One region of the Ruminococcus sp. AM42-11 genome, then DNA from elsewhere that is predicted to be linked to it. Evidence: riboswitches for the same ligand, from Rfam matches in the RefSeq annotation. Region 1 holds a riboswitch; each other region holds the start of a gene.
What was found. Region 1 has a riboswitch for cyclic di-GMP ahead of DW904_RS16825 (helix-turn-helix transcriptional regulator). Riboswitches for the same ligand answer to the same signal wherever they lie in the genome.
Positions count from the first base shown of each region.

Region 2: another riboswitch for cyclic di-GMP. It lies ahead of DW904_RS20595 (transporter substrate-binding domain-containing protein); the one in region 1 lies ahead of DW904_RS16825 (helix-turn-helix transcriptional regulator).
Region 3: another riboswitch for cyclic di-GMP. It lies ahead of DW904_RS01875 (transporter substrate-binding domain-containing protein); the one in region 1 lies ahead of DW904_RS16825 (helix-turn-helix transcriptional regulator).

Region 1 covers NZ_QUIO01000033.1:20,260-23,545, reverse strand. The annotation lists gene DW904_RS16840 (YodL domain-containing protein) at 1-494, shown strand, start outside; cyclic di-GMP riboswitch class I at 1,226-1,301, shown strand; gene DW904_RS16825 (helix-turn-helix transcriptional regulator) at 1,695-1,934, shown strand; gene DW904_RS16820 (LytTR family DNA-binding domain-containing protein) at 2,023-2,760, shown strand; gene DW904_RS16815 (sensor histidine kinase) at 2,757-3,286, shown strand, end outside.
Region 2 covers NZ_QUIO01000057.1:7,344-10,629, reverse strand. The annotation lists gene DW904_RS20595 (transporter substrate-binding domain-containing protein) at 1-1,194, opposite strand, end outside; cyclic di-GMP riboswitch class I at 1,395-1,470, opposite strand; partial or broken gene DW904_RS20590 (response regulator) at 1,622-3,286, opposite strand, start outside.
Region 3 covers NZ_QUIO01000002.1:44,984-48,269, reverse strand. The annotation lists gene DW904_RS01875 (transporter substrate-binding domain-containing protein) at 1-1,684, opposite strand, end outside; cyclic di-GMP riboswitch class I at 1,848-1,923, opposite strand; gene DW904_RS01870 (helix-turn-helix transcriptional regulator) at 2,057-2,344, opposite strand; gene DW904_RS23435 (helix-turn-helix domain-containing protein) at 2,338-2,673, shown strand; partial or broken gene DW904_RS01860 (ATP-binding protein) at 2,704-3,286, opposite strand, start outside.

The DNA.
Region 1 (3,286 bases):
ATTATGCTGAGAAGGGCGACAAGATGCTGCATCATTTTCAAGGTAAGATAGATATTGGTACCGGAAACGGCGGTATCATCAGTCAGTTAAAGATGCAGAATGAAATGAAATTGACAGATGAAAGCTGGATCAGCTACCAGCAAGGAAAAGGCAATGAAGAGTATCAGAAGTATATGGAAGATCTGACAGATATGCAGAATCATGTACTGCCGTATCTGCAGAGCTTTTGCAGCCTGGAAGAAAAAGGTGTGAAGGAGAGACGAGAACAGCAGGTAGTAGAGAAAAATGAGAGCAGAGAAGCTGTGCCAAGAACTGGCGGTGAAGCAAATATAGCAGTTAAGGATGCGGGGAAAGCTGAAAGAAAGGCAATAACAGGAAAAGAGAAGAAACCGTCGATCCATGAACGCTTGGAAATCAATAAGAGAATCATCCAGGAAAAACAGGGAAAAGATGAGCCGGAGAGAGGAGCTGATTTGAGTGTAAGGATGGTGTAGTATAAGATAGAATGGAGTCGGAGGTCACAGATAACAATGTGGCTTTCGGCTTTTTGTTTTGAATGATTATGCTTCAAACTTTTATGTGATAAACGTAACTTGCTGTGATATTATAAAAATGATATAAGTGAAAATGACTTTTGCGGAAAGGAAAGTATCTTTATTTTTTTATGTGTATGCTTCCTATTGTGGAAATGAATACTTGCAAAGTTGATAACTAATATTTTTCTGCTATTACAGGTGCAATAAGAACATGTAATAGCGGAAATGAGGAATAGTTACTTGTAGATAGAGAAGTATATTGCGGATAAAATAACATCTCTATGTGAAAAGCGTGATATCAGTAAATGCAGATTATCGCAACTGTCGGGAATTTCCCAGTCGTCACTGGGAAGAATCATGGCACAGGAAAACCTGCCGTCGCTGATCACACTTGAAAAATATGTACAGCTTTGGGCGTGACATTATCGTAGTTTTTTCAGGAAGATAATTCAGAGAATCTGACAGAAAAACAGAAAGAAGTTCTAGGGATATGGAACGATCTGAGTACAAATGAGCAGGAAACAGTAATGTCAATGCTGCGTGGACTTCGGAAGTAGAAGAACAGTTCGGGTATATGTATCGGCTGTTCTTTTTTGTTTTTCGGGCGTTAAAACGATAAATTTTTCTTGTGTATAGTTGAGCGTTAAAGTATAGTAAAATCAATTTTTTGCATAAGATTAAAGCTATAATAAGGAAATCGGCAAACCAGATGAAAGTCTGGGACGCAAAGCTACAGGGCCTGTAAAATGGCAGCCAGATGCATAAAATGAGGTGCACTGTCTGTTTGGCAGTGTTTTTTTACGGTGTTATTTCATAGACATAACAATAATGATTTTATCAGGAAAGAATGAGAAAAATAAAAGTATGAAAAAGGCAAAACGATGACTGGCAACAGTGGGAAAGAAGAACGGAGGCTCCGGCCCGGCACATTGGAAAATAAAAAATATGGAAAATAGTATGATAAGTGAAAAGCCCTGCGCAGGACCGGATGTGTTCTCGTGGGGCTTTTCTGCGTCTGATAAAGACAGGTTTTTTGCAGATTTCTCTAAAAACAGGAAAACTGTCAAAAAATATCATACATAGATCAAAAAGACTATATATGGGCGACCTTTTAAAGACGGTTTATATAAAATAGAAGAAAAAAAGGTGGTTGATTCCGTGGATATAAAAACAGCGGTCATATATCGGTTAAACGATCTGATTAAGCAGAAAGATATCACAGTGAATGAAGCGGCGGTGCGCTCAGGCGTCCCGCCTTCAACACTGAAAAATATTTTGTATGGACAAAGCAGGAATGCTGGCGTAGTTACAATTAAAAAGATATGCGATGGATTGGATATTACAATACAGGAATTTTTTGAAGATCCCATCTTTGCAGATTTGGAACCGGAGTTATAGGAACAGGCAAATAATCTTAGGATTCAGATTCTGCAAGATGGTTTTTTTATGGGAGAGGGTTAGAAGAAACTAACACTGGAGGATGAATATGTGTAAAATAGCAATTTGCGACGATGATAAAGAATACAGGGAGAAAATAAAGACGGTCATAGAAACGGAAGGGATTCTGTCTTCGAATGAGATACGGTTTTATGAATATGAATCAGGAAAAGAATTATTGGAAGATGCGGATATTTTGCATGATCTGATTTTTATGGATATGCGTATGCCTGGATTGGATGGAAATAAAACAGTACTGAAGCTGAGGGAATATAATGAAGCAGCGATATTGGTGTTCTGCTCCGGCTGTTTTGAACTGACTCCTGACAGCATTAATGTTGGACAACCGTTCCGGTACATCATGAAGGATCTGCATGACAGAAGTCTGAAAAAGGAAATACCTATGATTTTATTAAAAGTGAAATTGTGCTGTGGAGATTCTTCCGTGACAGTTACATCGGCGGGAAGGATAATGCGCATCCATACGGAAGACATTTTATATATCTGTCTGGCGAAAAGGGGCTGTACGATATACATTGCCAGACAGGGAAAGATAGAAGAGATGCATTGCAAGGAATCTTTAAGTGATCTGTATGAGTGTCTGGCCGGAAGGGGATTTGAGTATGCACACAACAGCTATATTGTGAATTTGGCAAAAGTGGAAGGATTGGAAAAGAACGTTGCGTTGCTGCCGTTTGGAATCCAGTTGAATGTTTCGAGGTCGAGAAAAGGACAGTTTGCCGACGCACTGATAACATTTCTTGGGGAAAGGAACGGCATGGTATGATAATAAGAGATTATTTGATTTGTCTTCTTCAGATGTATCTGTTGGAGGACTTGGAAAAGAACATACTCCCATACAGAAGAGAAAGATTCTGGGAAAAATTTCTCGTATATTGTATCGCAGCACTGGCAATGTTCGGAACCAACCGCCTGGAATCCTCAATACTTAATATGGTAATGATTCCGGTAATCTATATGATCGCGTCTATGGTTGTGTTCCGGGGAAATATATGGAAGAAGCTGGTTACGGTATGCTGCTATTATGTGCTGGCAATTATTCCCGAATTTCTCTTTGCGGCACTTACGAATGCATATGGCGTGACTGGTGCGTCCGAGGGCTTCAGGACTGAAACAGAAAAGACATTAGCACTCCTGCTGATGAGTACCATGACATTTCTGTTTATTAAATGCATTAATCAGGTAACAAGGAAAAGGGATTATCTGACGATTGAAAATAAAACATTTACAGTGCTGCTCATGCTGCCAACCGCAACGATCGTTATGTTAGGATGTATGTTTTATTCGCACAC
Region 2 (3,286 bases), on a different contig from region 1:
ATATTTTTCCCTGGGCACAGCTACAGTATACACCTTATTCTCATCAAATTTTTCCTCATCTGTTACCGCCATCAGGCTGTAGGTCCAGGCTGTGTTTGTAAGTGTATATCCGTTTTTTTCTGCAAAATATGGATTCCTGCCAGCATAAAAAATCATGTCAATCTCTCGTTCTTGTAAAGCCTGAAGCATTTCATCATAATCATCATATTCCTGTATATTAAATTCCAGTGTCTGATTTCCCAGACAGTCTTTGGCATAAGAGAAATATTCTGCCAGCATACCGGTAAGTTTTCCAGTCTCTTCGTCCAGAGAAAATACTGCCGCATCATTACTCAGAAATCCGATCCGGATACCATCATGTTCTTCCAACCAGGACTTTTCTCCGCCTGTAAGACTTTGACAATAATCAAGCGTAAAATACTTTTTATACAGATCCGCCTTGAAAAAAGGACTATCCTGATCCAGCTGACGCATAGCCCAGTCCAACTCTGTCTTGATATCGCTGCGCTCTTTATTTATTACAAAATATATGCCGGATTTACCAATCGTGGTAACGGATGATATTCCCTGTTCAGACCAGATGGATTCCTCCAGAGATACAAAACAATCGATTTCATGATTCGCTAATTTCTTTTCGACATCATCATTATTATTCACATTTACATGTTCTGTATGTATGCCATTCTTATTTTCCCATTCTGTCAGCATGATTTCAGGCTCAGTACCCATGAGCACACCTACACGTTTCCCATCCATAGATTTGAAATCAGACGTCCCAATATCCGTATCCGATAAATCAGCATAAAGGATATATTTTTCCTCACCCATGGGTTCATCCGGGAAAAGCATCTTCTGTGCACGTTCATCGGTGTAAGAAATATCGCCCATGATATCAATCTCACCATTTTCAAGCTTATCAAAACAGTTGGACCAGTCACATTTCACATGCTCAAATTTCCATCCGGTATAACCTGCCAGAGCCTGCATGAGCTCGTAGCCATAACCTCGTCTGACACCGTTTTTATCGACATAATTAAAGGTATCCTCAAATGAGCCGACACGGATGGTCTGTGGCTGTTTTTCATCATTATTCGTTTCAGCAGCCTGGCAGTGTACCGATAACATCATCCACATTCCCAGGACCACAAATATACATGCAAATAGTACGGCTGATTTTTTTCTACTTTTATCCATATTTTTTATTTCCTTCATCCGTTTGTGTTTTATGATGTTCCAAACACCAGGTCAAAAACAGCAAGTATTGTTTTTATATCAATCGGTTTTGCAATATGTGCATTCATCCCTGTTGCTGTGTACTGCTGCTGTGTAATTTCCATCATCTCTGCAATGCCCCGGGTGATAAAAACGCTGCCAAACAGGCAGCGCATCTCATTTCATGCAACTGGCTGCCATTTTACAGGCCCTGTAGCTTTGCGTCGCAGACTTTCATCTGTTTTGCCGATTTCCATATTAGAGCATTTAAAATTATACAAAAAAACTGATTTTATTATACTCCCTTGCTCCACTTTACACAAGAAAAACCTCACCGCTTTAACGCTTAAAAATAATTTGAAAACCTGCTAAAAAGTTGTTAACCGAACTTCTTAGCAGGTTTTTATTACTAATCTGTCAGATTATTTTGTAATGTACTGATCAATTCCTCTATAACGATTGGCTTGGATAAGAATCCATTCATACCGCATTCCAACGCTTTCTTTCTGTCCTCGTCAAAAGCATTGGCCGTCATGGCAAGGATGGTGATTCCTGCCAGTGCCGGATCCCTAAGGGCACGGATCTGCTTCGTGGCCTCATATCCGTTCATTACCGGCATCTGCACATCCATCAGCACCAGATCATAACCGCCCGGTTTCGACCTCTTGACCTTCTCTACTGCCTCTGCCCCATTTTCTGCAGTATCCACCAGGAAGCCATATTCATTAAGGATCTCCACCGCAATTTCACTGTTCAGCTCATTGTCTTCCACAAGCAGTATACATCTGCCTCTGAAATCTGAGCATGCCGCCGGAAGAACAGGCTTCTCCTGCTCAGCCTGATTCTGGCCAATGGCAGTCATCAGGGTATCTCTGATATCGGACATAAACAGAGGTTTCGCACAGAATGCAGTTACTCCTGCAGCCCTGGCTTCCACTTCGATGTCTGACCAGTCATAAGCAGTCAGAATAATGATCGGTGTATCGTCACCAAGACTGCGGATCTGTCTGGTGACCTCAATACCATTCATATCCGGCAGTCGCCAGTCGATGATATAAGCATGGAAGGCATCCCCAAGCTCCATAGACTGTCGTGCACGCAGAACAGCCTCCTTACCGGAAAGTGTCCATTCCGAACGCATTCCAACCCTCACAAGCATTTTTGTCACGCTGTCACAGGTATTAAAATCGTCATCTACAACCAGAGCCTTAAGACCTTCCAGCTCTATGATCTTCTCTATACGTTGGTGCTCAGGCTGAGTCCGGAATGGCAGTCGGACGATAAATTCGGTACCTTTCCCCTGCTCTGTCCGGACCTCAATGGTGCCGCCCATCATATCCACAATATTCTTGGTGATGGCCATACCAAGTCCTGTACCCTGAGTCCTGCTTACAGTGGAAGTCCGCTCCCTCTCAAAAGGAGAAAAGATCTTCTGTACAAATTCCTGACTCATACCGATTCCGTTATCCTTCACCCGGATCTCGTACAGTTCACTGCCTCTTTGGAGACCCGGATACTGTTTCAGCCGGACAGAAACGGTTCCGCCAGCAGGAGTAAACTTGATCGCATTGGACAAAAGATTCAGCAGCACCTGATTCAGTCGTGTCTTATCACAATAGACATCCTCATTTGTCACATCCATGGCATCCATATAAAGCTCCAGCTGTTTCGCATGGATCTGCCCGCTGATGATCGTCTTCAGATCATGAAGCACATCCGACAGACTGACCTCCGTTTCTTCCAGATGGATCTTTCCGCTCTCAATCCGGCTCATATCCAGGATATCATTGATCAGGGAAAGCAGATGGTTACTGGAGGAAAGGATCTTTCCCAGATAATCCCGAACCTTGTTTTATCATCAATATTGCTTACAGCCAGTGTGGTAAAGCCGATGATCGCATTCATTGGTGTCCGGATATCGTGAGACATGTTGGAAAGGAAGGTACTCTTGGCCCTGTTTGCTGTCTCCGCCGCACGGACTGCCTCAGAAAGTGCCTGGTTCATTTTCCAGTCCGAGGTACGGTCCGACAGAACCAGGATGTATTTCTTTTTTCCATTTACCTCACTACCCATT
Region 3 (3,286 bases), on a different contig from region 1:
GCTGTTTTTCTTCAAGCTCCTGATTCAGCTTCAATGCCTGCTCAGCAGACTTCTTGGATTTTTCTTCCGCACGTTTTGATTTTTTCAAAGAATCAAGAATTATACACAGAACAACGAAAAAAGAAATTCCAGCGATAAGTGAAACTGTCAGTAAATTGTCCTGAATAAAATCCTTCGCTGTAACTTTTCGTAAGGAAGCATTATACGAAACTACTGCACCTGAAAATTGAGTTGTAGGCATAGATGTCAGTGTTTTATTCAGAATGGACAAAAGAACCGGTTCTCCCTGCAGAATAGCAAATGGAACATCAGCTTCTTTTGTCAGGAAAACACTATGAAGCTTATTATTTTTCAAATAGTCTGAAACAGAACCTGAATTGCTTACAATACAATCCGTCTCCCCCTTCTGCATTGCTTTTACTGCTGCATCTGATGTTTCATATTCCACAACCTTCCATTGCGGATAATTGTATGAAAGATATGCTTTCAATGCAAAATCATCTTTTTCAACGGCAACTATATTCTCTTTATTTTCATCAAAAGAATCCTTTGCCGTAATTGCTGCCATATTGAGAGTCAACAGCGTATCCGACAAAGCAAATCCATTTGTTTCTGCAAAGTATGGATTCTGGTTTGCATGAAAAATCAGATCTATTTTTCCATCCTGCAATGCCTGAAGCAGTTCACTTCTTGTCTCATATCCATTTAATTCAAATTCCAGAGTCTGACCTTGCAGACAATTTTCTGCAAGATCCACATAATCTGTAATAACACCTGTCAGTTTACCTGTTGATGGATCTACACTGCTGATACCTCCATCCTGATTCAGATACCCTATCCGGATTGCACCATGCTGCCCGATCCACTCACTTTCTTCTTTTGAAAGAAACGAGCTGCTCTGTGCAGAAAGATAACGCCTGTAGAGATCATCTGTGTAAAATGGGTTGTCATCCTTGATTCTGCGCATAGCACTATCCAGTGCTTCTTTGATATCCGGACGTTCTGGATTTATAGCGAAATAGATTTCTGTCTCTCCAATACTTGTAAGCGGTGAAATATCCGATTCTTCCCAACGGGATTCTTCTACCGAAACGAAGCAGTCAATTTCATGTTTCGACAGTTTGTCCATAATTTCTGTGGTTGTAGAAACATTGATATGCTTCGTATGCAGACCATATTTTGATTCCCATTCATTAAGCACATCCTCCACTATATTATCTTTAGACACACCAATATTTTTTCCCTCAAAAGAATCCAAATTTCCTGCTGTAAGATCCATATTGGATGCATCCGTATAGATGTAATATTTCTCTTCCCCCATAGGCATATCGGAAAAAAGCATATTTTCAGCACGTTCGTCTGTATAGGAAATGTCACCAAGAATATCAATCTCTCCATTTTCCAACTGTGTAAAGCAGTTTTTCCAATCACTTGTTATGTATTTATATGTCCATCCTGCATAACCTGCAATATCTTGAAGATACTCATAACCATAGCCGCTTCTTTCTCCCTTTTCATTGACGGTATTATAAGTTTCTTCAAAAGATCCTACCCGGATAACATTGTCAGAGTTTTCTTTGGCAAATGTAGGAACGGATAAAACAATAAAACATATAATTGTGCAAAATATAATGTAACAAAATTTGAAATTCATTATATTCTGTACTAATTTGCACTTCTTCATCTTTCTCCCCTCCTCTAGGCTACAGTTGCTTGCTTCCAGATTTTAATTTTACATTCATTAATTGTCAATAACCTCCCCGCTATTTTTCCAAACAGCTTCTGTATTACTTATTCAAGTGCTCTACCATAAAAAAGCACTGCCAAACAGACAGTGCAACCTCATTTCATGCAACTGGCTGCCATTTTACAGGCCCTGTAGCTTTGCGTCCCAGACTTTCATCTGGTTTGCCGATTTCCTTATTATAGCTTTAATACTTATGCAAAAAAACTGATTTCATTATACTTTAATGCTCTAGTATACACAAGAAAACATTACCGTTTTAACGACAAAAATAAAAAAAGAACAGCCGATACATATACTCGAACTGTTCTTCTACTTCCGAAGACCACGCAGCATTGACATCACTGTTTCCTGCTCATTTGTACTCAGATTGTTCCATATCCTTAAAACTTCTTTCTGTTTTTCTGTCAGATTCTCTGAATTACCTTCCTGAAAAAACTGTGATAATGTCACGCCCAAAGCTGTACATATTTTTTCAAGTGTGATCAGCGACGGCAGGTTTTCCTGCGCCATGATTCTTCCCAGTGATGACTGGGAAATTCCAAATACACATAAGCATGATACAATAGAGGCATGCTGAAGGAGGATCTCATATGGCAAAGCAACATGACAAACAATTTAAACTTGATGCAGTCCAGTACTATCAGGATCACAAAAATCTCGGAATACGTGGATGTGCAGAAAATCTTGGCATCGGATACAGCACATTAACAAAATGGCTGAAAGACTTCCGGGAATCAGGTGATATTCCTGTTCGTGGTTCTGGTAATTATGCATCTGATGTTCTCACTATCGGAATCGTACTCTGTCTGTTCTACATAATCTGCGGAACAGTCTCATTTGTACGGATAAATAAACTGAGCCACGGCTGTTCCAACATGAAATCAGCCGTGGCCTTATTTATATCATTTCACTCTTTTTTGAAATAGAACAACACCACAGCAACAACTCAAATCGACTTAAAATTCCAGACTATTCGCATTCAGCAAGAAATACTTCATTCCCATGATGACAAAACCTTCATCATTTCTCCAAGGCTTTTTGCTGCCATTTACAATGACGATCTTCTTGAAAGAGTCCGGGATATTACGCAGAGAATTGAACTCCTGCGTCTGTTTTTCTTCCGAAGTCATGTCATATGCAACCTGGATATAGTATCTCTGGTTTCCTTGATTCACCACAAAGTCAACCTCCAACTGCTTGCGAACACGTTTGCCCTCTTTATCCTTATCGAAGATATCCACGACACCCACATCAACATTGTAGCCACGGATCAGCAGCTCGTTATAAACAATGTTCTCCATGATATGAGTAGGCTCCTGCTGTCTGAAATTCAGACGTGCATTTCTCAGTCCCAGATCAGTAAAGTAGTATTTCAGATTTGCACCGATATACTTTCTGCCCTTAATATCGTATCGGCTTGCCTTGGAAATCAAAAAGGCATCTGTCAAATGGTCGATATGCTTGGAGATGATTTTATTAGCATAAGTCATCTGGCGCTCACTGGCAAAGGTATTGGCAATCTTTGAAGGGTTGGTCGGT